4 regions of the Streptomyces drozdowiczii genome follow, and region 3 is predicted to be linked to each of the others. Evidence: riboswitches for the same ligand, from Rfam matches in the RefSeq annotation. Region 3 holds a riboswitch; each other region holds the start of a gene.
The links. Region 3 has a riboswitch for cobalamin ahead of NEH16_RS10290 (ribonucleoside-diphosphate reductase subunit alpha). Riboswitches for the same ligand answer to the same signal wherever they lie in the genome.

Region 1: linked by a shared signal. The riboswitch ahead of NEH16_RS02235 (ABC transporter substrate-binding protein) and the one ahead of NEH16_RS10290 (ribonucleoside-diphosphate reductase subunit alpha) in region 3 are both predicted to bind cobalamin.
Region 2: linked by a shared signal. The riboswitch ahead of NEH16_RS02825 (hypothetical protein) and the one ahead of NEH16_RS10290 (ribonucleoside-diphosphate reductase subunit alpha) in region 3 are both predicted to bind cobalamin.
Region 4: linked by a shared signal. The riboswitch ahead of NEH16_RS29120 (ABC transporter substrate-binding protein) and the one ahead of NEH16_RS10290 (ribonucleoside-diphosphate reductase subunit alpha) in region 3 are both predicted to bind cobalamin.

Annotation. Positions count from the first base shown of each region.
Region 1 covers NZ_CP098740.1:496,172-501,951, reverse strand. The annotation lists gene tsaD (tRNA (adenosine(37)-N6)-threonylcarbamoyltransferase complex transferase subunit TsaD) at 1-68, shown strand, start outside; gene NEH16_RS02250 ((2Fe-2S)-binding protein) at 68-751, shown strand; gene NEH16_RS02245 (ABC transporter ATP-binding protein) at 768-1,568, opposite strand; gene NEH16_RS02240 (FecCD family ABC transporter permease) at 1,565-2,656, opposite strand; gene NEH16_RS02235 (ABC transporter substrate-binding protein) at 2,653-3,720, opposite strand; cobalamin riboswitch at 3,751-3,892, opposite strand; gene cobF (precorrin-6A synthase (deacetylating)) at 3,976-4,788, shown strand; gene NEH16_RS02225 (PepSY-associated TM helix domain-containing protein) at 4,889-5,780, shown strand, end outside.
Region 2 covers NZ_CP098740.1:617,339-623,118, forward strand. The annotation lists gene metE (5-methyltetrahydropteroyltriglutamate--homocysteine S-methyltransferase) at 1-1,755, shown strand, start outside; gene NEH16_RS02825 (hypothetical protein) at 1,780-2,163, opposite strand; cobalamin riboswitch at 2,210-2,333, opposite strand; gene NEH16_RS02830 (ECF transporter S component) at 2,292-3,092, opposite strand; gene NEH16_RS02835 (ABC transporter ATP-binding protein) at 3,158-4,804, opposite strand; gene NEH16_RS02840 (energy-coupling factor transporter transmembrane component T) at 4,801-5,780, opposite strand, start outside.
Region 3 covers NZ_CP098740.1:2,327,702-2,333,481, reverse strand. The annotation lists gene NEH16_RS10295 (ribonucleotide-diphosphate reductase subunit beta) at 1-438, opposite strand, end outside; partial or broken gene NEH16_RS10290 (ribonucleoside-diphosphate reductase subunit alpha) at 438-2,833, opposite strand; adenosylcobalamin-variant (AdoCbl-variant) riboswitch at 2,989-3,088, opposite strand; gene mctP (monocarboxylate uptake permease MctP) at 3,167-4,783, opposite strand; gene NEH16_RS10280 (DUF3311 domain-containing protein) at 4,780-5,034, opposite strand; partial or broken gene NEH16_RS10275 (GntR family transcriptional regulator) at 5,274-5,780, opposite strand, start outside.
Region 4 covers NZ_CP098740.1:6,430,185-6,435,964, forward strand. The annotation lists gene NEH16_RS29105 (acyl-CoA dehydrogenase) at 1-225, shown strand, start outside; gene NEH16_RS29110 (acyl carrier protein) at 467-706, shown strand; gene NEH16_RS29115 (beta-ketoacyl-[acyl-carrier-protein] synthase family protein) at 703-1,926, shown strand; cobalamin riboswitch at 1,978-2,135, shown strand; gene NEH16_RS29120 (ABC transporter substrate-binding protein) at 2,183-3,250, shown strand; gene NEH16_RS29125 (FecCD family ABC transporter permease) at 3,277-4,344, shown strand; gene NEH16_RS29130 (ABC transporter ATP-binding protein) at 4,341-5,126, shown strand; gene NEH16_RS29135 (PRC and DUF2382 domain-containing protein) at 5,213-5,780, opposite strand, start outside.

The DNA of each region.
Region 1 (5,780 bases), 1.8 Mb from region 3:
ATCCCTCCGCACCGCTGGAGTACGCGTCGCTGACCCCGCTCCCCGCCACCGCTGCCCGGGCCGCCTGATGACCGCGGCGGGCGACGTACCGGTGGACGAGGTCGTGGAGGCGCTGCGCGACGTGGCACGGCTGGGAGGTTTCTTCGCCCTTGACACGGCCCCGGGCCCCGCGCGCGGCGGGGCGCGTCTCACGGGGGAGGGGTTCGCGGCGCGGGCCAGGACCGTCAACGAACGCTACGGGACCGGCGAAGCCCGTATCGGCGTCTCCATCGCCCATCTCGGGCTTGCGGCACGGCTGTGGTCGCCGGTCCTGGCCTGCGCGCTGGTCCACGGCATCGTGCCCGTGATGGCCACCGCGGAATGGGGCGGCGACGGCTCGGCCCTCCGGCTCGCCGGGCCGCGCGGCAGCCGCGCCCCGCGAGCGGCGTCGCCACTGGCGGACGCCGTGGCCGCCCAGGCCGACGGTGTCCTTCAGCGTCTGGAGAGCCACCTGCCCGTCAAGATGGCGCCGCGGCTCCTCGCCGGGAACTCCGCCTCCGCGCTGGTCGGCTCGGCGGCACAGCTGCTGAGGGTCCGGCCCGGTCTGCGGGCTCCGCTCACCGAGCTGACGCGCGAACTCCTGGAGACGGGACGGCTGCCCGGGACCGGCCGCATCACCGGCCCCGGGCTCACCTTCCGCCGCCGCAGCTGCTGCCTGTACTACCGGGCACCCAACGGCTCGAAGTGCGGGGACTGCTGCCTGGCCCGGTGACCGGGTCCGGTGCCGGTCACCCCGCCGCGCCGGGCAACGGCCCGTCCGCCGGCAGGAACGTCACCTGGGGACGGCCCGTGCGGGGGTGCACCGCCACCTCGGCGGCCACCTCGTAGACCTCCGCCAGCAGGCGCGGAGTGAGCACCTGGTGCGGTGGTCCGGACGCGACGACACCGCCGTCGCGCAGCACGTACAGGCGATCGCAGTAGTGCGCTGCCAGGTTGAGGTCGTGCAGGGCGACGAGAACCGTCGCGGGCAGTCGGCGCAGCACGGCCAGGACCTCCAACTGGTGCCGGATGTCCAGGTGGTTGGTCGGTTCGTCCAGGACGAGCAGCGACGGCTCCTGGGCCAGGGCGCGGGCGATCAGCACCCGCTGGCGCTCGCCGCCGGAGAGACGGTCGAAGGGGCGGTCGGCCAAGGGGACGGCGTCGACCGAGGCGAGTGCCGTCTCGATCGTCGCGGCGTCCTCGGTCGTGTCACCGGACAGGAGCCGCTTGTGCGGGGTCCGCCCCATCGCGACGACTTCCCGCACACTCAGCTCCAGGCCGGACGGGGCGTCCTGCACCACCGCCGCCAGCGTGCGCGCGAGCCGGCGCGGGGACAGGGACCAGGCGTCGGCACCGTCGACGCGGACGGTTCCGGCTTCCGGGCGCAGGACCCGGTAGACGGAGCGCAACAGACTGGATTTGCCACTGCCGTTCGGGCCGACGAGGCCGACCGTCTCGCCCGGACGGGCCGTGAGCGTGACGTCGTGGACCAGCCGCCGGGCACCGGCCGTGAGCGTGACGCCCTCGACGTGCAGTTCGGCCGCCGTCATGCCGTGCCTCCTGCCTTCTTGCGCGCGTCGTGCCGCATCAGCCACAGGAAGAACGGCCCGCCGCACAGGGCGGTGAGCACGCCGACCGGGATCTCCTCCGGCGCCGTCACGGTCCGCGCCACGATGTCCGAGAGGACCAGGAAGGACGCACCGCCCAGCGCGGCGGTCGGCAGCACGCGCCGGTGGTCGCCGCCGACGAGCAGCCGCACGATGTGCGGGAGCATCAGGCCCACGAAGCCGATCGGTCCGGCCGCGGCGACCAGCACACCGGTGACCAGCGACACGAGCACGAACATCCGGGCCCGGAACCGCGCGACGTCCAGGCCCATGGTGGCGGCGGCCTCCTCCCCGGCCAGCAGCAGGTTCAGATTCGGGGCCTGCACCATGAGGACCGCGATGCCGAGGAGCAGCGCCAGACCCGGCAGCCAGAGCGACCCCCAGGACACACCGCCGAGACCGCCCATGGTCCAGGCGAGGACCGTGCGCGCCTCGTTGCCGTTGTCCGTCGTCAGGAGGAGCAGGTTCAGCAGCGCGTTGAGCACCGACGCCACGGCGACCCCTGCCAGGACGAGTCGCATCGAGGTGATGCGGCCACCGGTGCGGGCGGCCGCGTAGACGAGGACGAGCGCGCCCAGTGCCCCCGCGAACGCGGCCGCCGACAGGGACACCGTCCCGAAGAGGCTCGACCCGAACACGATCACCGAGACCGCGCCGAGCGAGGCGCCGGAGGACGCGCCGAGGAGGTACGGCTCGGCGAGGGGGTTGCGCACCAGCGCCTGGAGCGCCGTACCGACGACGGCGAGGCCCGCGCCGGTGACCGCGCCGAGCAGGACGCGGGGGCCCCGCACGTCGAGCACGATCGTCTCCCGCGCCCGGGTCCAGGTGGGCTCCGTCCAGTCGGCGCCGAGCGCGTGCGTCACGATGTGCCACACCTGGGCGGGCGGCACCCGCACCGAGCCGAGGGCGAGCCCCGCGGTCATGCAGGCGGCCAGCAGCACGGTGAGCCCGACCAGGACGACGGCGAACGCGGCCCGGCGGCGCGGCTCGACCGCGGTGGTGTGCCCGGCGTCCGTGGCGAGCGCCGTCACTCGAAGCTGTCCGGGTGCAGCCCGCGCGCCAGGTCGCCCACGGCGTCCGCCGAGCGGACGCCGACGAGGGTGTCGGTCAGCGGCAGGACCACGAAGCGCTTGTTCCTGATCGCGGGCACGTCGGCGAGGGCGGGCTGGGAGAGCAGGAACTTCTTCTTCTGCGCGACGGTGGTGCCCGCGTAGTCGTAGATGGCGATGACTTCCGGCTTGCGGTCGACGACCTGTTCCCATGAGGCGTCGCCGAACACGTCGTCCAGGTCGGAGAAGACGTTCCTGCCGCCCGCCAGCTCGATCAGTTCGTTGCCCAGGCCCTTGCCCCCGGCCGTGAAGGCGGACTTGTCGCCGCTGTCGTAGACGAACACGGAGACATCACGCGCGCCCTTCACGGCCGCGCTCGCCTTGTCCACGCGGGTGCGCAGCTCGGAGACGAGAGCCGACGCGCGGTCGGGGACGCCGAAGATCTTGCCGATCGTGCGTATCTCGGCGTACGTGTCCTCCATCGTCACCCCCTCCTTCCCGGCGCAGTTCTCCCGGTTGAGGTAGGTGTCGATGCCCGCGTCCCGGAACGCCTTGCGCGAGCGCCCCTCCTTCTCCGCGAACGCGCTGGCGTACCCGCCGTAGACGAAGTCGGGATCGGTGTCGAGGACCTTCTCGAACGACGGCGCCTCCTTCGACAACTGCGGGATCGACGCGAAGTCCTTGCGCAGAGCGGGCAGCACCGCCGAGTCGGGGTACGACGTACCGGCCATACGGTCCTTCAGCCCCAGCGAGAGCATCAGTTCGGCCGGGTGCTGGTGGATGGTCACCGCGCGGGACGGCGGTTCGGTGTACGTCGTCCTGACCCCGCAGTTGTCGATGGTGACGGGGAAGCCCTTCGCCGCCGAGGCACTCGCCTTCGGGGAGTCGTCGGTGGTGCCGGACGAGCCGCAGCCGGCCGTCAGCAGGATCGCCGACAGCGCTGTGACGGCCGCGGCGAGGCGCGCCGGACCGCGCCGACGTGAAATCGCGGACACCACGGGCGACGGGGAGAACGAGAAAAGGGGACGGCTGTGACCGTCGTGCATGGGAAGCCTCCTGCGGAGTCCGCGCTCCTCGGATCGGGCCCGCGGCAGGTCAGTGACCTGACTTCCGCGGACACCCGTGGGGACGTGCGCGGTCACAGTGGCGGGACCGTGCCGGATTCGCACCGGCTTCCTGGCTCCTGCCGCGGCTTTGACCTGGTGATCGTACGTAATGACCGGGCGCACCCGGACACCGGGTCGGACGCGAGCCGGGCGTCCCGGCGCCGGCCGAGGAGAGGCCCCTGGAAGACTGTCCGCATGAGCACGGAACAGCGCGCGATCCTCGTCATCGGCATCGGGGCCGGCAACCCCGACCATCTGACCCTTCAGGCCGTGAAGGCGATCCGCCGCGCCGACGTCTTCTTCATCGTCGGCAAGGGCCCCGACAAGGCGTCGCTGACCGACCTGCGCCACCGGATGATCGAGGAGCACGCGCGGGGCCCGTACCGCGTGGTGGAGGTCGAGGACCCCAGCCGCGACCGGCGCCCGATGGACCGTTCCGATTACACGGCGGCCGTCCAGGACTGGCGTGAGCGGCGCGGCGAGATCTTCGAGCGGGCGATGCGCGACGAGATGACGGCCGGCGAGACGGGGGCCTTCCTCGTCTGGGGCGACCCGTCCCTGTACGACAGCACGCTCGGCATCCTCGGGGACATCGAGGACCGCGGCGCGCTCTCCGTGAGCGTCGAGGTCATCCCCGGAATCACGAGCGTCGCCGCCCTGACCGCCCGTCACCGCATCCCGCTCAACCAGGTGGGACGCCCGGTGCACATCACCCCGGCCCGCCGTCTCGCCGACGTCGGCCAGAACGACGACGGCGACATCGTCGTCATGCTCGACGCCCACGAGTCGTTCACCCAGGTCGCGGGCGACAGCGTATGGATCTACTGGGGCGCCTACCTCGGCACCCCGGACGAACTCCTCGTTGCCGGGCCGATCCGTGAAGTCTCCGACCGCATCCGACGGGTCCGCGCCGAGGCACGCGAGCGGCACGGCTGGATCATGGACACGTATCTGCTGCGCATCGCGGAAGGACCGTCGCGGGGGGCTGCGGACCTCCATCGCATGTGACGTAGGTCTCACCCTGGTGGTGGGAACTCGCGCGCCATTCGCTCCGACTCCTCTACGTGCACGTCACCGTCCCCACCGGTCCACGCACGAGGAGCAGCCGATGACCGAGACCACGCCTGCCGCGCCACCACCGCTCCGACCACACACGACCGAGGAGGCCGCCGCCACCGAGGACTTCGCCACGCCGACGACGAGGAGCGGTGGAGGCATGTGGAGCGGGCTGCGGCCCCTCCTTCTGCGCCTGCACTTCTACGCGGGCGTCCTCATCGGTCCGTTCCTGCTCGTCGCCGCCGTGACCGGACTGCTCTACACGGCGACGCCGCAGATCGAGTCCGTCGTCTACCACCACGAACTGAAGGTCACCCCGCACGGCGAACCGAAGCCGCTGGCCGCCCAGGTGGACTCGGCCCGCGAGGCGACACCCGGCGGGCGGCTCGTCTCCGTCACCAAGGGAGCGGGCGACGAGGACACCACGCGCGTCACCTTCGACGTGAAGGGGCTGCCCGAGGGATACACGCAGACCGCTTTCGTCGATCCCTACACGGCGGAGGTGCGCGGCTCGCTGCGTACGTTCGGCGAGTGGCTGCCCGTACGGGCGTGGTTCGACAGCCTGCACCGCACGCTGCATCTCGGGGAGTTCGGCCGCAACTACAGCGAGATCGCAGCGAGTTGGTTGTGGGTCGAGGTGCTGGGCGGGCTCGCCCTGTGGCTCGGGGCGCCGCGCGGGCGGGAGAGGATGCGTCGGCTGTTCGTACCGCGCCGGGGCGTGCAGGGGCGCAAGCGCACGCTGTCCTGGCACGGGGCCGTGGGCTTGTGGGTGTCGGCCGGTTTCCTCGCCCTCTCGGCAACCGGACTGACGTGGTCCGCGCACGCGGGCGTGAACATCGGCACGATCCAGGACGCGCTGGGCGGGGCGACGCCGTCCGTCTCCTCGACCCTGGGCGGGGCGGCGTCGAAGCAGCCCGCGCCCGGCACTTCCGCCGTCCAGACCG
Region 2 (5,780 bases), 1.7 Mb from region 3:
CTGCTGGACCGGCTGCTGCCGGTGTACGCGGAGGTCCTGGCGGATCTGCGTGCGGCGGGTGCCGAGTGGGTGCAGCTGGACGAGCCGGCCCTCGTCCAGGACCGCACCCCGGCCGAACTCGACGCGGCCGAACGCGCCTACCGTGACCTCGGCGCGCTCACCGACCGGCCGAAGCTGCTCGTCGCCTCCTACTTCGACCGGCTGGGCGAGGCGCTTCCGGTCCTGGCCAAGGCGCCCGTCGAGGGCCTGGCGCTGGACTTCACCGAGGCCGCAGCCGCCAACCTGGACGCCCTGGCGGCCGTCGGCGGGCTCCCCGGCAAGCGCCTGGTCGCCGGTGTCGTCAACGGCCGCAACATCTGGATCAACGACCTCCAGAAGTCGCTGTCCACCCTCGGCACCCTCCTGGGGCTGGCCGACCGCGTCGACGTGGCCGCCTCCTGCTCTCTGCTGCACGTACCGCTGGACGCCGCCGCCGAGAAGGAGATCGACCCGCAGATCGTCCGTTGGCTGGCCTTCGCCCGGCAGAAGACCGCGGAGATCGTCACCCTGGCGAAGGCGCTCGCCCAGGGCACCGACCTCATCGCCGCCGAACTCTCCGCCAATAAGGCCGCCTTGGCCTCCCGGGCCGGCTCCCCCCTCACCCGGGACCCGGCCGTGCGCGCCCGGGCCGAGGCCGTGACGGACGCGGACAGCCGCCGTTCGCAGCCGTACGCCGAACGCTCGGCGGCCCAACGGGCGCAGCTGGGACTGCCGTTGCTCCCGACGACGACCATCGGGTCGTTCCCGCAGACCGGAGAGCTGCGGACGGCCCGTGCCGACCTGCGGGCCGGACGCATCGACCCGGCGGGTTACGAGGAGCGCATCCGGACGGAGATCCGGGAGGTCATCTCCTTCCAGGAGAAGACGGGCATCGACGTCCTGGTGCACGGCGAGCCCGAACGCAACGACATGGTGCAGTACTTCGCCGAGCAGCTGACCGGCTACCTCGCCACCCAGCACGGCTGGGTCCAGTCGTACGGCACCCGGTACGTGCGTCCGCCGGTCCTCGCCGGGGACATCTCGCGCCCCGAGCCGATGACGGTGCGCTGGACCTCGTACGCCCAGTCGCTGAGCGACCGCCCGGTCAAGGGCATGCTCACGGGCCCGGTCACCATGCTCGCCTGGTCGTTCGTCCGCGACGATCTGCCGCTCGGGGAGACCGCCCGGCAGGTCGCCCTCGCCCTGCGCGACGAGGTCGACGACCTGGAGGCGAGCGGGACTTCGGTGATCCAGGTGGACGAGCCCGCGCTGCGCGAGACGCTGCCGCTGCGGGCCGCCGACCGGGCGGACTACCTGGCCTGGGCCACGGAGGCGTTCCGGCTCACCACCAGCGGGGTACGGCCGGAGACCCAGATCCACACGCACATGTGCTACGCGGAGTTCGGTGACATCGTCCAGGCCATCGACGACCTGGACGCCGACGTCATCAGCCTGGAGGCGGCCCGCTCCCACATGCAGGTGGCCCGCGAGCTGGCCGCCCACGGCTACCCGCGCGAGGCGGGACCGGGCGTCTACGACATCCACTCGCCCCGCGTCCCGAGCGCCGAGGAGGCCGCCGAGCTGCTGCGTACGGGGTTGAAGGCGATCCCCGCCGAACGGCTCTGGGTGAATCCCGACTGCGGCCTCAAGACCCGCGGCTGGCCCGAGACCCGCGCCTCGCTGGAGAACCTGGTCGCCGCCGCCCGTACCGTCCGGGCGGAACTGCCCGCCTCCTGAACGGGGTTGCCGGGGGCCGGGACGTCACCCGCGTCCCGGCCCCCGGCCGGCCGGGCCCGGGTCGAACGCGTACAGGTCCAGGATCTCCGGCATCGGGGCCGTGCCCGGGCCTCCCGCGCTGACCCAGGCTATGACGTCCTCGGTCGCCTCGGGGTCGTTGACCAGGCCGAGCCACACCGGCCGGGCCCCGGCGCGACGGGCCTCGGCCGATGGCTGCACGACGATGACGTTGGCCTGCTCGCACACGTCCAGGCACGCGGAGACGCGCACCGGGACGGCCGAGCGCAGCCGCGCCGTCTGGGCCCTGTGGTCGCCCGGCACCTTGACCGTGCCGCAGCAGCAGTCCCGGCACACCGTCACCCTGCTGGGCGCGGCGGCCGTCGGGGTGGGTCCAGCTGATTCCGGCATGGAGCCGTCCGCCTCTCACCGGGGAGGTCCGCCCCGGACATCGTGGAGGTGGCGACGGTGTGAGTGTCTGGCTCCCGGGTCGTGCCCGGTCACAGTGGCGGGACCGCGCCGGATTCACACCGGCTTCCTCAGCTCCCGTCGCCCGATTCGGCGGTCATCGTCTCATGGCCCCCGGGGCGGTCCACCGGCTGAGGTGCGGTGAAGCGGGCCGGGGCCCGGAAGCGGGCGCGGCGGGCGGCGCGGCGGAACGTCGTGAGCACAGCGGGGCCCGCCAGCAGGACGCACACGAAGTTCGTCACGGCGCGGCCGGTGTCCCAGCCGAGGGAGGTGGCCAGGTCGAAGGCGACGTAGCGGTGCCACTGCTCGGTGAAGGGCAGGCCGGGCAGGTAGGCGATGGAGCTGTTCGGGTCGAGGGAGAACGGCCAGAAGGAGAGGTTGAGGAGGAAGCCGAAGAGATAGCCGGACAGGGAGCCGTAGACGGCGAGCAGCAGCACCTCGCGGCGGCCGGTGGCGCGCGGGAGGAACCCGGCGAGCATGCCGACGAAGGCGCAGCCGAACATCTGGTACGGCATCCAGGGGCCGACTCCCCCGGTGATGAGCGCGGACGCGAACAGCGAGGTGCAGCCGAGGGTGAAGCCGAAGCCGGGGCCGAAGACCCGGCCGGCGAGGACGAGGACGAAGAAGACGGTCTCGATGCCCGCAGTGCCCGCGCCGAGCGGGCGCAGCGCGGCGTTGACGGCGGACAGGACGCCGAGCATGGCCAGGGCCTTCGAGTCGATGCCGCCCTCGGCGATCTCGGAGAGCACGACGCACAGGATCAGGACGAGCAGTACACCGAAGATCAGGGGCGGCGCGTAGTTCGACCCGAAGGTCCCGGGTGCCACGACGAACGGCCAGAAGAAGGCGACGATGCCTAGGAGCGCAGCCATGGCGATGACGACGGTGGCGCGCGGCACGAGCACGATCGCGGGCACGGTCGGTGCTGTCGGCTTGCTCACGGCTGACCGCCCTCCGGTCGAGGTGTGGCCAGCGCGGTGGTGACCTGGTCGACGGTGAGGAAGGGCAGCGGGGCCAGGATCTTCGCCGTCTGGGGCGCGAAGACCGGGGAGGCGACGATGACGTCCGTGGTGGGCCCGTCGGCGACGATCTCGCCCTCGGCCATGACGACGACCCGGTCGGCGGCGCGTGCGGCGAACTCGACGTCGTGGGTGGAGACGACGATCGCGCGGCCTTCGGCGGCCAGGGCGTCGACCGTCTCCACGAGCCGGTTCTTGGCCCGGTAGTCGAGGCCCCGGGTCGGTTCGTCCAGGAGCAGGACGTCCGGGGCCGCGGTGAGCTGGATGGCCAGGACGAGGGCGAGTTTCTGCCCTTCGGACAGGTCCCGCGGGTGGCTGCTGTCGGGGATTCCGGGTGCGAGCCGGTCCAGGATCTCGCGTGCCTTCCGGCCGTTCGCGGATTCGGTGTCCGCCTGGGCGAGTTCCTGCCCGACGCTTTCCAGGTAGAGGAGGTCGGCGGGGGTCTGCGGGACGAGGCCGACCAGTTGCCGGGCCCGTGCGGCGGGCAGGGTGTGGGGGTCGGCGCCGCGTGGCGTGCCGTCGGCCACGGACACGGTGCCGGAGTGCCGGGGACCGGTGCCCTGGAGCGCCCACAGCAGCGAGGACTTACCGGATCCGTTGCGTCCCATCAGCGCGGTGACCTCGCCCGCGCGCAGGGTGAGGTCGACCTCGCGGACGGCGGGGACCCCCTTGTGGGCGACGGTCACCTTGCGGGCGGTGAGCAGGTCGGGCCGGTCGGGGCCGGGCGCCCGGCGGACGGGTGCCGGGGTGTGGCCGGTCAGTCGGGTGCGCAGCTCGCGGGCGGTGCGCCTGGCGTCGCGGATGGACAGCGGGAGGGGGTCCCATCCGGCGGCTCGGCCCAGCTCCACAATGGGGGGTGCGATGGTGGAGCTGCGCAGGACGTCGGCGGGGGCGCCGATGCGGACGTGGCCGTCGCCGGGCAGATGGAGTACGCGGTCGGCGTACTGGACGACGCGTTCGAGGCGGTGCTCCGCCATGAGGACGGTGACGCCGAGGTCGTGGACGAGGCGGGTGACGGCGGCCAGGACCTCTTCGGCCGCGGTGGGGTCGAGGGCGGACGTCGGTTCGTCCAGGACGAGGACGCGGGGGTGGCTCGTCAGGACCGAGCCGATGGCGACGCGCTGCTGCTGGCCGCCGGAGAGCTCGTGCAGGGCGCGGTGGCGGAGGTCGGCGAGCCCCAGCAGGTCCAGGGTCTCCTCGACGCGCTTGCGCATGGTGGCGGGCGGGACGGCCAACTGCTCCATGGCGTACGCGAGTTCCTCCTCCACGGTGTCCGTGACGAAGCCGTCCAGCGGGTCCTGGCCCACCACGCCGACGACGTCCGCGAGTTCGCGCGGAGGATGGTGAGCGGTGTCCCGGCCGTCGACGGTGACCCTGCCGTACAGGGTGCCGCCGGTGAAGTGCGGGACGAGGCCGTTGACCGCGCCGAGCAGGGTGGACTTGCCGACCCCGGTGTGGCCGACGACGAGGCACAACTCGCCCTCCTCGACCGTCAGGTCGACGTCGCGGAGCGCTGGGGCCGCCGCGTCGTCGTACTCGATGGTGACCTGGTCAAAGGTGATCACGCGGTTCCGGCTTTCGGGTCGGTGCGGTGGGTCGCGGCGGGCGGCGGGGCGAGGAAGCCCGCCGCGCCGGCGAGCAGGATCGCCGAGGTCGGCACGAGCGGGAGGTCCGGCCAGGTGAGCGGGTAGAACGTCGGGTTGAGCTGCGCGGGGTCGTAGCCGAGGTTCACGAACAGCAGGACCGCCGAGAGCACACCGCTGCCGGCGACCAGCCACTCGGCGGCGCGCCAGAGGTCGGGCCGGTAGGTGGTGCGGGTGACACGGCGGCCTCCGAGGCGGAGCCCGGCGACACACAGTGCCGCGCCGACGCCCATCGCGGGAAGCCCCAGGAAGGCGGGGGCGGTGGCGTCGAGGAGTCCGTACGCCCCCGCGCACAGTCCGCACATGCCGAGGAGCATGAGGGCGCCGGTGACGCGCCGGGAGGTGCGGGTCGCGGTGCCGGCACGGCCGTAACCGCGTGAGTCCATCGCGGCGGCCAGGCGCAGCGACCGCTCCAGGGCATCCTCCAGGACGGGTACGACGATGCCGCGCAGGGCGCGCAGCCCCTGGGTCCGGCCGGCTCTCAGCTTCCGTGCCCGGGAGACGCGTTGGACGCTCTGCACCAGCTGCGGGGCGACGCTGATCGCGACGGTCACGGCGACGCCCAGCTCGTACAGCGCACCCGGCAGGACCCGCAGGGCCCGTTTCGGGTTGGCGAGGGTGTTGGCGGCGCCGATGCAGCACAGCATGCACGCCAGGCGGAGCCCGTCCGTGGCCGAGGAGAGGACGGCCTCCAGCGACACCGGGCCGCCGAGCTGGATGCCCGCGTACCAGTCGGGGGTGGGGATGTGCGGGAGGGCGAACAGGAAGTGGTCGCGCGGGGTGATGCCGGTGGCGAAGACCGCGCGGAAGGTGACGCGGATCGCCACGACGGTCAGCGCCAGGAACAGGTAGTACTTGAAGCCCCGGGCCCAGGGCGCCGTGGTCCGGCGTGCGGTGA
Region 3 (5,780 bases):
GAACTGAGCCTTCTCGCGGATGGACGGGATGTTCTCCACCGCCGCGAACGCCGCCGCGCGGTCGTCCGGGTCGGGCAGATAGGTGTCGAGCAGCGTCAGATAGAACTGGACGTGCACGGCCTCCTCGAACAGCTGCCGCGACAGGTACAGCCGCGCCTCGGGGGAGTTGATGTGCTTGTACAGCGTCAGCACCAGGTTGTTCGCGACGATCGAGTCACCGGTCGCGAAGAACGCCACCAGGCGTCCGATCAGGTGCTGCTCGGCGGGCGTCATCCTGGCGAGGTCCGCCACGTCCGAGTGGAGGTCGACCTCCTCGACGTGCCAGGTGTTCTTGATCGCGTCCCGGTAGCGCTCGTAGAAGTCCGGGTAGCGCATGGGCCGCAGGGTCAGCTCGAAGCCCGGGTCGAGCAGGTTCTTCTCGGTGTCGGCGGTGGTCATTACTGGCAGGCCTCGCAGGACTCGGGGTTTTCCAGGGAGCAGGCGATGGCGTCCGCGTCGGGCGCCTGCGCCTGCTGTACGGGGATGGGGGCGGCGGCCGAAGCGGCCCCGGACGCGGCACGGGCGATCCGGGTCGCCGGACGCGACCGCAGGTAGTACGTCGTCTTCAGGCCCTGCTTCCAGGCGTACGCGTACATCGAGGAGAGCTTCCCGATCGTCGGCGTCTCCAGGAACAGGTTGAGCGACTGGCTCTGGTCGAGGAACGGCGTACGGGCCGCCGCCATGTCGATCAGACCGCGCTGCGGGATCTCCCACGCGGTGCGGTACAGCGCCCGCACGTCCGCCGGGATCCAGGCGAAGCCCTGCACCGAGCCGTTCGACTCGCGCAGCGCCTCACGCGTCCGCGCGTCCCACACGCCGAGCCGCTTCAGCTCGTCCACCAGATAGCCGTTGACCTGGAGGAACTCACCGCTCAGGGTCTCCCGCTTGAAGAGGTTCGAGACCTGGGGCTCGATGCACTCGTAGACCCCCGCGATCGAGGCGATCGTCGCGGTCGGGGCGATGGCCAGGAGCAGCGAGTTGCGCATCCCGGTCGTCGCGATCCGGGCCCGCAGCGCCTCCCAGCGCTCCGGCCAGTGCAGCTCCGTGTCGTAGTGGTCGGGGTGCAGCACCCCGCGCGCGGCCCGGGTCTCCGACCAGGCGGGCAGCGGACCCGACCGCTCCGCGAGGGCGCAGGACGCCTCGTACGCGGCCAGCATGATGCGCTCGGCGATCTTCGTGGAGAGCGCCCGGGCCTCGGGGGAGTCGAAGGGCAGCCGCAGCTGGAAGAAGACGTCCTGGAGGCCCATCGCGCCCAGGCCCACCGGCCGCCAGCGGGCGTTGGACCGGCCGGCCTGCTCGGTCGGGTAGAAGTTGATGTCCACGACCCGGTCGAGGAAGGTCACCGCGGTCCGCACGGTGGCGTCCAGGCGCTCCCAGTCGATCGAGCCGCCGTCCACGAACGCGCCGAGGTTGACCGAGCCGAGGTTGCAGACGGCCGTCTCGCCGTCGTCGGTGACCTCCAGGATCTCGGTGCACAGGTTCGAGGAGTGCACGACCCTGCCCGGCTCGGCGGTCTGGTTCGCGGTGCGGTTGGAGGCGTCCTTGAACGTCATCCAACCCTGCCCGGTCTGCGCCAGGGTCCGCATCATCCGGCCGTACAGCTCGCGGGCCGGCATGGTCTTGCGGGCCAGGCCCTTCGCCTCGGCCGCCCGGTAGGCGGCGTCGAACTCGTCGCCCCACAGGTCGGTCAGCTCGGGCACGTCCGCCGGGGAGAACAGCGACCAGGTCCCGTCCGCGTCGACGCGGCGCATGAACTCGTCCGGGATCCAGTGCGCCAGGTTCAGGTTGTGCGTGCGGCGCTGGTCCTCGCCCGTGTTGTCGCGCAGCTCCAGGAACTCCTCGATGTCCGCGTGCCAGGTCTCCAGGTAGACCGCGGCGGCACCCTTGCGCCGGCCGCCCTGGTTCACGGCGGCGACGGAGGCGTCCAGCGTCTTGAGGAACGGCACGATGCCGTTGGAGTGGCCGTTGGTGCCCCGGATCAGGGAGCCCCGGGCGCGGATGCGGGAGTACGAGAGGCCGATGCCGCCCGCGTGCTTCGACAGGCGGGCCACCTGGTGGTAGCGGTCGTAGATCGAGTCCAGCTCGTCCAGCGGCGAGTCCAGCAGGTAGCAGGAGGACATCTGCGGGTGGCGGGTGCCGGAGTTGAAGAGCGTCGGCGAGGACGGCAGGTAGTCCAGCCGGCTCATCAGCCCGTACAGCGCGGCGACTTCGTCCAGCGCCCGCTCGGAGGTGTCCTCGGCGAGCCCGGCGGCGACCCGGAGCATGAAGTGCTGGGGGTCTCGATGACCTGGCGGGTGAGCGGGTGGCGCAGCAGATAGCGGCTGTGCAGGGTGCGCAGCCCGAAGTACCCGAAGCGGTCGTCGGCGCCGTCCGCGAGGGACCGCTCGACCAGCGCGTCCAGGGCGTCCGCGTGCAGCGTCGTGAACTCGGCGGTCCGGTCCGCGATCAGGCCCTCGCGGTGGCCCACGGCGACCGAGGCGGAGAACGAGGTGGCGCCCTGCCCGGCGGCCTCGTCCGCGATGGTCCGGGTGAGCAGCCGGGCGGCGAGCCGGGAGTAGGCCGGGTCCTCGGAGATGAGGCCGGCCGCGGCCTCGGTGGCCAGCGAGCGCAGCTCCGCCTCGTCCGACCGGGCGTTGCGGCCGCGCAGGGCGGCGGCGGCGACGCGACCGGGGTCGGTGTCGGGCAGGTCGGCCGTGAGGTCGGTCAGGGTCCGCAGCAGTGCGGTGCCCGGTCCGTCGCTCGCGGTCCCCGTTGCTTCGGCCGCTGAAACCGGATCGGCTGGCGCGATGGTCACGGTGGTGCTCTCCCTCGCTCGGCTCTGGGCCGGAGGGGAGCACGGGGGCAGCCGGGCAGGAGCGGACCCGGTCGGGGCGCACTCCGTGCGGCGTCCACCGGCCCATCCCACGAGGCCCGGACGTCTGGGCATCCGGTTCGGTCGAGCCGGATGCGCTGTCGGCAGGTCCTCGGACTCCACGGGTGCGCGAAAGCACACCGAATACACCGTTGCGGGACAGTTCCGGATTCACACCGGATTCCCCTGCGACGACAGCGAGCACGAGCATACATGTGGGGGCCGCCCTGTCGGGCAGCCCCCACATGTTGTGTCGCGTGGCGTAAAAGTGTGCGGTCAGTGACCGCCCGGCGCGCCCGCCGTGGCCGGCGGCAGCTTCTCCTGGACGCCCGGGTCGCCCGCGTCCGCGGTGTAGTCGCCGGGGGAGGTCTCGTCGGTCCCGGCGGGGGCCTTGAGCGCGTTCAGGACGAAGGTGAGGACGACGACGACCACGACGTTCAGCACGAACGCGGTGAGGCCGATGTAGCCGATCTCGCCGAGGCCCGGGATCTCCTTGGAGGACCCGCCGAAGTGCTTCTGCGTCGGGCTCGCGACCCCGTACGCGGCAGCCGTACCGTAGACCATGCCGACCGCCCAGCCGGCGAGCAGCGCCCAGCGGTGGAACCACCGGGTGAACAGGCCGCCGACCAGGGCCGGCATCGTCTGGAGGATCCAGATCCCGCCCAGCAGCTGGAAGTTGATCGCGACGGTCTTGTCCATGGTGAGGACGAAGGCCAGCGCGCCGACCTTGACCAGCAGCGAGACCAGCTTGGAGACCCTGGTCTCCTGCTCGGGCGTCGCGTCCGGCTTCAGGAAGTCCTTGTAGATGTTGCGCGTGAAGAGGTTCGCCGCCGCGATGGACATGATCGCGGCCGGCACCAGGGCGCCGATGCCGATCGCGGCGAAGGCCACGCCCGCGAACCAGTCGGGGAACATGTTCTCGAACAGCTGCGGGATGGCCAGCTGGCCGTTGTCCACCTTGACGCCCGCGGCGATCGCCATGAAGCCGAGCAGCGCGAGCAGGCCCAGCATCAGCGAGTAGAGCGGCAGGATCGTGGTGTTGCGGCGGATCACCTCACGGCTGCGGCTGGAGAGCGTCGCCGTGATCGAGTGCGGGTACATGAAGAGCGCCAGCGCGGAGCCGAGCGCCAGGGTCGCGTAACCCCACTGGCCGGCCGCGGCCGGTGCGAGGCTGCCCGCGCCCGCCTTGGTGAACTTGTCCTGGGCGGAGGCGAAGATGTCGTCGAAGCCGCCCAGCTTGATCGGAATGTAGATGATCGCGACGGCGATGACCAGGTAGATCAGCCCGTCCTTGACGAACGCGATCAGGGCCGGCGCCCGCAGCCCGGAGGAGTAGGTGTACGCGGCGAGCACCGCGAACGCGATCAGCAGCGGCAGGTCCTTGACGAACCAGTTGGTGTTCTCGCCGCCGCCGACGCCCATCACGTCCAGCACCGCCTGGATGCCGACGAGCTGGAGCGCGATGTACGGCATGGTGGCGAGGATGCCGGTGACCGCGACGGCCAGCGAAAGACCCTTCGAGCCGAACCGGCCGCGGACGAAGTCCGAGGTGGTGACGTACCCGTGCTTGTGCGAGACCGACCACAGGCGCGGCAGGAAGGTGAAGATCAGCGGGTACACCAGGATGGTGTACGGCACCGCGAAGAAGCCGGAGGCGCCGGCCGCGTAGATCGCCGCGGGCACGGCGACGAAGGTGTACGCGGTGTAGAGGTCGCCGCCGAGCAGGAACCAGGTGACCCAGGTGCCGAACGACCGTCCGCCCAGGCCCCATTCGTCGAGCGTGGCCTCGTTCTCGGCCTTGCGCCAGCGGGCCGCCAGGAAGCCCATGACCGTGACGGCCAGGAAGAAGAAGATGAAGACGCCGAGCGCGACGCCGTTCACGCCGTCCTTCATGCCGACGCACCCCCCTTGCGGGCGCGCTGGTCACGCTGCCACAGCTTGTACGCGACCATGGTGAGCGCGGTGGAGATCAGCACCCAGAGCATCTGGTACCAGTAGAAGAACGGGATGCCGATGAAGGTCGGGTCGATCTTCGCGTACGAACTCACCCAGAGCATCGCCACGAACGGCGCGACGAGGCACAGCGCGATGACCACCCGCACCGGTGTGACCGTGGGTGGCTTTCCTTCTGGTTCTTCCGCCATGGCGGCGACTCCGTCCCCTCGCTGATCACCTGTAATGCGCAGGAAATCTAGGCGAGGGATCCGGCCACCGTCACCCCCTGTCCGCATTGCGGTCCGGCAACGGTCGTCACGGACCGGCCGGTTGGCCGGAATGGCGGCAAACGTCCGAGGGCTGGTCCAGGCCAAGCCCGGCCACGGGAACGCCGAACGGCCCCCGGGGGCGGTCCGGGGGCCGTTCGGAAGCACATGCGTACGAGGGGTCAGTCCAGCGGCCGCTTCAGGCGGGCGACGAACTTGTAGCGGTCGCCGCGGTAGACCGAGCGCACCCACTCGACCGGTTCGCCCTGCTCGTCCAGCGAGTGCCGGGAGAGCATCAGCATCGGCAGGCCCACGTCGGTGCCGAGCAGCCCGGCCTCGCGCGGGGTGGCCAGGGAGGTCTCGATGGTCTCCTCGGCCTCGGCCAGCCGGACGTCGTACACCTCGGAGAGCGCGGTGTAGAGCGAGGTGTACTTGACCAGTGAACGGCGCAGCGCGGGAAAGCGCTTGGCCGACAGGTGCGTGGTCTCGATGGCCATCGGCTCACCGCTCGCCAGGCGCAGCCGCTCGATCCGCAGGACCCGGCCGCCGGCGCCGATGTCGAGCAGCCCGGCCAGGGTGTCGTCGGCGGTGACGTAGCCGATGTCCAGGAGCTGCGAGGTCGGTTCGAGTCCCTGGGCGCGCATGTCCTCGGTGTACGAGGTGAGTTGCAGGGCCTGGGAGACCTTCGG
Region 4 (5,780 bases), 4.1 Mb from region 3:
AGCGGCGACCTGCTCGCGGCCGGCCACCTGAGCGCAGGTCGGGCGGAGGCGCTGACGGACCACACGGAACGGCTCATCGCGGCGGTCGCCCCCCACCTCCCGGAGCTGGCCGACTCCTTCGCCCTCCCCGACGAGCTGCTCGCCGACTGGCCGATCACGGGCCCCGGTTACGCCGAGGCGTACGACGATCCGGAGGCCCACTGGCACGCGGAGGCGGGGCGATGAGCGGCACCCGGGCGCGCCGGGCGGCACGGGCCGTACAGGGGCTCGGGGCGGGGGCCGTCCTCCTCGCCTACTGGACGACCGTCGCCCTGTTGGCGCGGTGGTGCGGGGCGCCCCGGACGGGCGTTGGCGAATCGGTTCGCCGCAAGGCGTAACCGGATCGACGCTGCTCAGTTGTTCCGGCGTCGGGGCCGTGTGCGCCGGCGCCGGACACCCCCCGGATGGGCGTGAGGAAAGGAAGACCATGAGCACGATCCACCCCCGCATCACCGACGTACTCAGCCGTACCTTCAAGGTGCCCGTGGCCGAGATCCTCCCGGACTCCACGATGGACAGCCTGGACATGGACTCCCTCGCGGCCGCCGAGTTCGCCGTCGTCCTCCGGGAGACCACCGGGGTCGAGCTGGACACCGGCACCCTGACCCGGGGGACCACCCTTGCCGAGCTCACGGCGCACCTGCACGCGTCGGCCGGCGCCCGATGAGGACACCGGCCGTCGCCGTCACCGGGCTCGGCATGATCACCCCGGTCGGCAACGACACCGAGTCCACCTGGGACGGGGTGTGCGCCGCGGTGAGCCCGGCCCGCACCGTCCCCGCGCTCGCCGGGTGCGCGATCGACTTCGCCTGCGTGGTCGACGGCATCGACCTGGACGCCGAGATCGGCCGCCGTACCGCCTTCCGGATGGGCCGGTACGTCAAGTTCGCGGTCCTGGCCGCCCGGGAGGCCGTCGCCGACGCCGGGCTCGACCCGGCCGGCTGGGACGGCAGCCGGGTCGCGGTCGTCGTCGGCACCAGCAGCGGGGGCTCGGCGCACCTCACCGACCAGGCGCTGGTCCTGGAGCGGAAGGGCCCGGAGGCGACCTCGCCGGCCGGGGTCCTGCTGACCATCCCCAACATGCCCGCCGCCGAGATCGCGATCGAGATGCGGGCCACCGGCCCCAGCATGGCCCCGTGCACGGCCTGTTCGTCCGGTGTCACCGCGCTGTCCGTCGCCCGTGACCTCCTGGCGACCGGGCAGTGCGACGTGGCCATCGCGGGGGCGACCGAGTCGACCGTCTTCCCGATCGCCATGACCGGCTTCGCCCGGTCGGGGGCCGCCGCCCGCGCGGACGGCGACCTGTCCCGGCTCAGCCGGCCCTTCGCCGCCGACCGGGCCGGACTCGTCATGGGCGAGGGCGCCGCGGTCATGGTGCTGGAACGCGTGGCGGACGCGGAGGCCAGGGGCGCCGAGCCCCGGGCCCTGCTCGCCGGCACCGGGGCCACCACGGACGCCCACCACCCCACCAGCCCGCACCCCGACGGCCGGATCGCCCGGGCCGCCGTCGAGGCCGCCCTGCGCGACGCGGGCTGGCGGGCCGACGAGGTGGAGCACGTCAACGCGCACGGCACCGCGACCGTACGCAACGACGCCGCCGAGGCCGCGCTGATCAGCCGGGTGTACCCGCACCGGCCACCCGTCACCGCCCCCAAGGGCGTGCTCGGGCACTGCATGGGCGCGGCCGGGGCGATCGAGGCGGGGCTGACGGTCCTCACCCTCCAGCGCGGGGTCGTCCCGCCGGTCGCCAACCTGGACGCGCCCGCGCCCGGGTTCGACATCGACTGCGTCACCAAGGTGCCGTTGGTGCGGCCGGTCCGCCGGGCCGTCAGCCACTCCTTCGGCTTCGGCGGGCACAACGCGGTGGTGGCCCTGCAACGTCCATGATCCCCCGGGGCGGCCCTGAACTGCGCGGACGCCCGTGGTAGCGTCCCCGGAGCCAGTCGAACTCCTCGTGGGAGTCAGGGAATCCGGTGCGAATCCGGAACTGACGCGCAGCGGTGAGGGGGACGGGCGGGGCCACGGCCACTGGGAGACCCGGCGTCTCCCGGGAAGGCGTCCCGCCCGGACGAACCCGAGTCCGAAGACCTGCTGGCGACCGCCGTCCGGGACCGGGCGGCGGACCGTACAGCGGGCCCCGCGCATGGGCCCAGAGACGCCGAGGTACCCCGTGCCGCCGATATCCGGCCCCGCCCGTTCCGCCGCCCTGCTCACCGCCGCGCTCCTGCTGCTGACGGCCTGCGGGGGGTCTCCCTCCGAACAGGCCGACGCACCGGGCAAGGCCGACGGCTATCCGGTCACGCTCAAGAACTGCGGGCGCACCGTCACCGTGGACGCCCCGCCCCGGCGCGCGGTCTCCGTCGACCAGGGCACCACGGAGATCCTGCTCTCGCTCGGCCTCCAGGACCGGATCGCGGCCACCGCCACCTGGACCGACCCGGTGATGAAGGGCCTGGAGAAGGCCAACGCCGGCGTGAAGCGCATCGCCGACAACCGGCCCTCCTCCGAGAAGGTCCTCGACCAGGAGCCCGACTTCGTCGCCGCCGACTTCGAGTCGACCCTCGCCAAGGGCGGCGTCGCCCCGCGCGAACAGTTCGAGAAGCTGGGCGTCCCCACCTATGTCGCGCCCGCCGACTGCACCGCCAAGGACAACACCAAGGACGGCGACGGCGTCCGCACCGGCGCCCTCACCATGGACAGCGTCTACGCCGAAGTGCGCGACCTGGCCCGGGTGTTCGGTGTGCCGGAGCGCGGCGAGAAGCTGGTCGCGCGGCTCCGGGAGCGTATCCGGAAGGCCGCCGACGGCATCGACGGATCCGGCACCTCCGTCATGTACTGGTTCGCCAACTCCGAGTCCCCCTATCTGGCGGGCTGCTGCGGGGCGCCGGGCATCATGACCCGGGAGCTGGGCCTCAAGAACGTCTTCGACGACACGCACGACGAGTGGCCCCAGATCAACTGGGAGACCGTCGCCGACCGCGACCCGGACGTCCTCGTCATCGGGGACCTCACCCGCAAGTCGCAGACCGCCGAGAGCGCCGCCGGGAAGATCGCCTTCCTGGAGTCCAACCCCGTCACGAAGAAGATGGACGCCGTGCGCCACAAGCGTTACGTCCTGCTCAGCGGCCAGGCCATGAACCCGACCATCCGCACGGTCGAGGGCGTGGAGCTGGTGGCCGCCGGGCTGCGCGACTTCGGGCTCGCGGGGTGACGGCCACCGACCTGCCCGAAAAGGCTCTGCCCGAAAAGGCCCCGCCCGGTAAGGCCCCGCACACCGCACGCCCCCGCGCCCGCGCACTGCGCGGCGGCCTCCTGTGGACCGGCGGCGTCGTGCTGCTCACCCTGTCCGTCGCGGTCGCCGTCACCATCGGACCGGCCCGGATCTCCGTCGTGGACGTCTGGTCCGCCGTCGCCGCGCACCTCGGTGTGGGCGAGGCCCGGCTCAGCCCGATCCGCGACGGCATCATCTGGAACCTGCGCATGCCGCGTACGCTGCTCGCCGCCGTCTGCGGGGCGGGCCTCGCGGTCTGCGGGACCGTCATGCAGTCCCTGCTGCGCAACCCGCTGGCCGACCCGTTCGTCCTCGGCGTCTCCTCCGGCGCGTCCACCGGCGCGGTCCTGGTCGTCGTGCTCGGCGTCGGCGGGGGAGCGGTGACGCTGCCGGCGGGGGCGTTCATCGGGGCGCTCTGCTCCTTCGCCCTGGTGATGCTGCTCAGCCACACCCTGGGCGGCTCCACCGACCGGGTCGTCCTCTCCGGCGTCGCCGCCATGCAGCTGTTCTCGGCGCTGACCTCGTTCGTCGTCATGACCGCCGCCGACGCCGAGCAGACCCGGGGCGTGCTGTTCTGGCTGCTCGGCTCGCTCGGCGGGGTCGGCTGGACCGACGTCTGGGTCTGCTCCGCCGTCCTCGCCGTCAGCCTGGTCGTCTGCCTGGGCCACGCCCGTACGCTCGACGCCTTCGCCTTCGGGCAGGACGCGGCCGCCGCCCTCGGGGTGAACGTCGCCCGCGTGCGGACCGTCCTGCTCTGCACGACCGCGCTGCTCACCGCCGCGCTCGTCAGCTCGGCCGGGGCCATCGGCTTCGTCGGGCTGGTCCTGCCGCACGCCGCCCGCGCCCTCACCGGCTCGGGCCACCGCAGACTGCTGCCGGTCACCGCGCTCGCCGGGGCCGTCTTCCTCGTCTGGGTCGACACGCTCGCCCGGACCGTCCTCGACCCCCAGGAGGTCCCGGTGGGCGTCGTCACCGCTCTGATCGGCGTGCCCGCCTTCGTCGCCGTCCTCTACCGCACCAGGCGGCCCGCGTGACCGGGGCCGGGACGACGGACGAGGGCCTGCGGGCCGAGCGGGTCGCCCGGGAGGCCGGCGGCCGCCTCCTCCTGGACGGCGTGACACTCGCGCCGGAGCCCGGCACCACCGTGGGCCTGATCGGCCCCAACGGCTCCGGCAAGTCCACGCTGCTGCGCATCCTCGCCGGGGTCCTCGCCCCGCACACGGGCGTCGTCACCCTGGACGGCGCTCCGCTGCCCGAGGTCGGCCGCCGCGCGGTGGCCCGGCGCGTCGCCGTCGTCGACCAGCACGCCGCCACCCAGGACGAGCTGAGCGTCCTGGACGTCGTACGCCTGGGCCGCATCCCGCACCGGCGCGCCTGGTCGGCACCGACGGAGGCGGACGCGGCGGCGGTGGACGAGGCGCTGGAACGTACCGGGCTGACCGACCGGCGCGACCAGTCCTGGCACACACTGTCGGGCGGGGAGCGCCAGCGCGTCCAGATCGCCCGCGCGCTCGCCCAGCGGCCGCGCGAACTCCTCCTCGACGAGCCGACCAACCACCTCGACATCCAGCACCAGCTGGAACTGCTCGCCCTGGTCGCCTCGCTCCCGCTGACCGCCGTCGTCGCCCTGCACGACCTCAATCTGGCCGCCATGTTCTGCGACCGGATCGTGGTGCTCAGCGGCGGCCGGGCGGTCGCGGGCGGGACACCCGCGCAGGTCATCACCGAGGAACTGATCGAGGAGGTCTACCGGGTGCGGTCCGTCGTCACACCGGACGGCCCGCAGGGGCGGCCCTCGGTGCGCTTCCTGCCCTGACGGGCCCGGGCACACGAGAGGGCGGACCCGTCGGGCGGGTCCGCCCCTCGCTTGTCGTGCGGTACGGCCGGCATGCCGGCGCGGGGTCAGCGGTGACGTCCTCGGCCCATGTCGCCGCCGGTGTCCTTGCCGGGCATGTCCTTTTCGCCCTTGGTGGTGCCGTCCGCGTAGTCGATCTGCTCCTTGCGCAGCTCGGCGGAGACCTCCTTCTGCTCGGTCACCCTCTGGGTTTCCATCCGGACGCGCTCGACCGGGACGGTCTCCTTGCGCGTCGTGGCGCGTTCCGCGTGCAGGGTGACCTCCACGTCCTGCTCCGTCAGATCGCCCGCGCGCGCCGTCCTGTCGCCCGGCTGAAGCGGCTCGCGGACCACCCGTACCTCCTCGTGCGAGACCGGCACGCTGCGCGTGACGTTCTCGGTGACGACGTACTTGTGGAGGCGGGCCTTGCCGCTCTCGTACTCCTCGGTGCCGATGTGCAGCTGCTCCTCGGAGCGGATCATCTCCTCCTTGCCGCCCAGGTCGGCCCCGGACCGGGTACCCGCGCCGGCTCCGGCCAGCGGGCGTCCCGCGCCCGTGCCCGCCGCCTCGGTGTCCCGGTGCCTGCCGGTGCCGGCCGTCTGCGCGCGGTCCGTGCCGGCCGCGCCCATGGCCCCG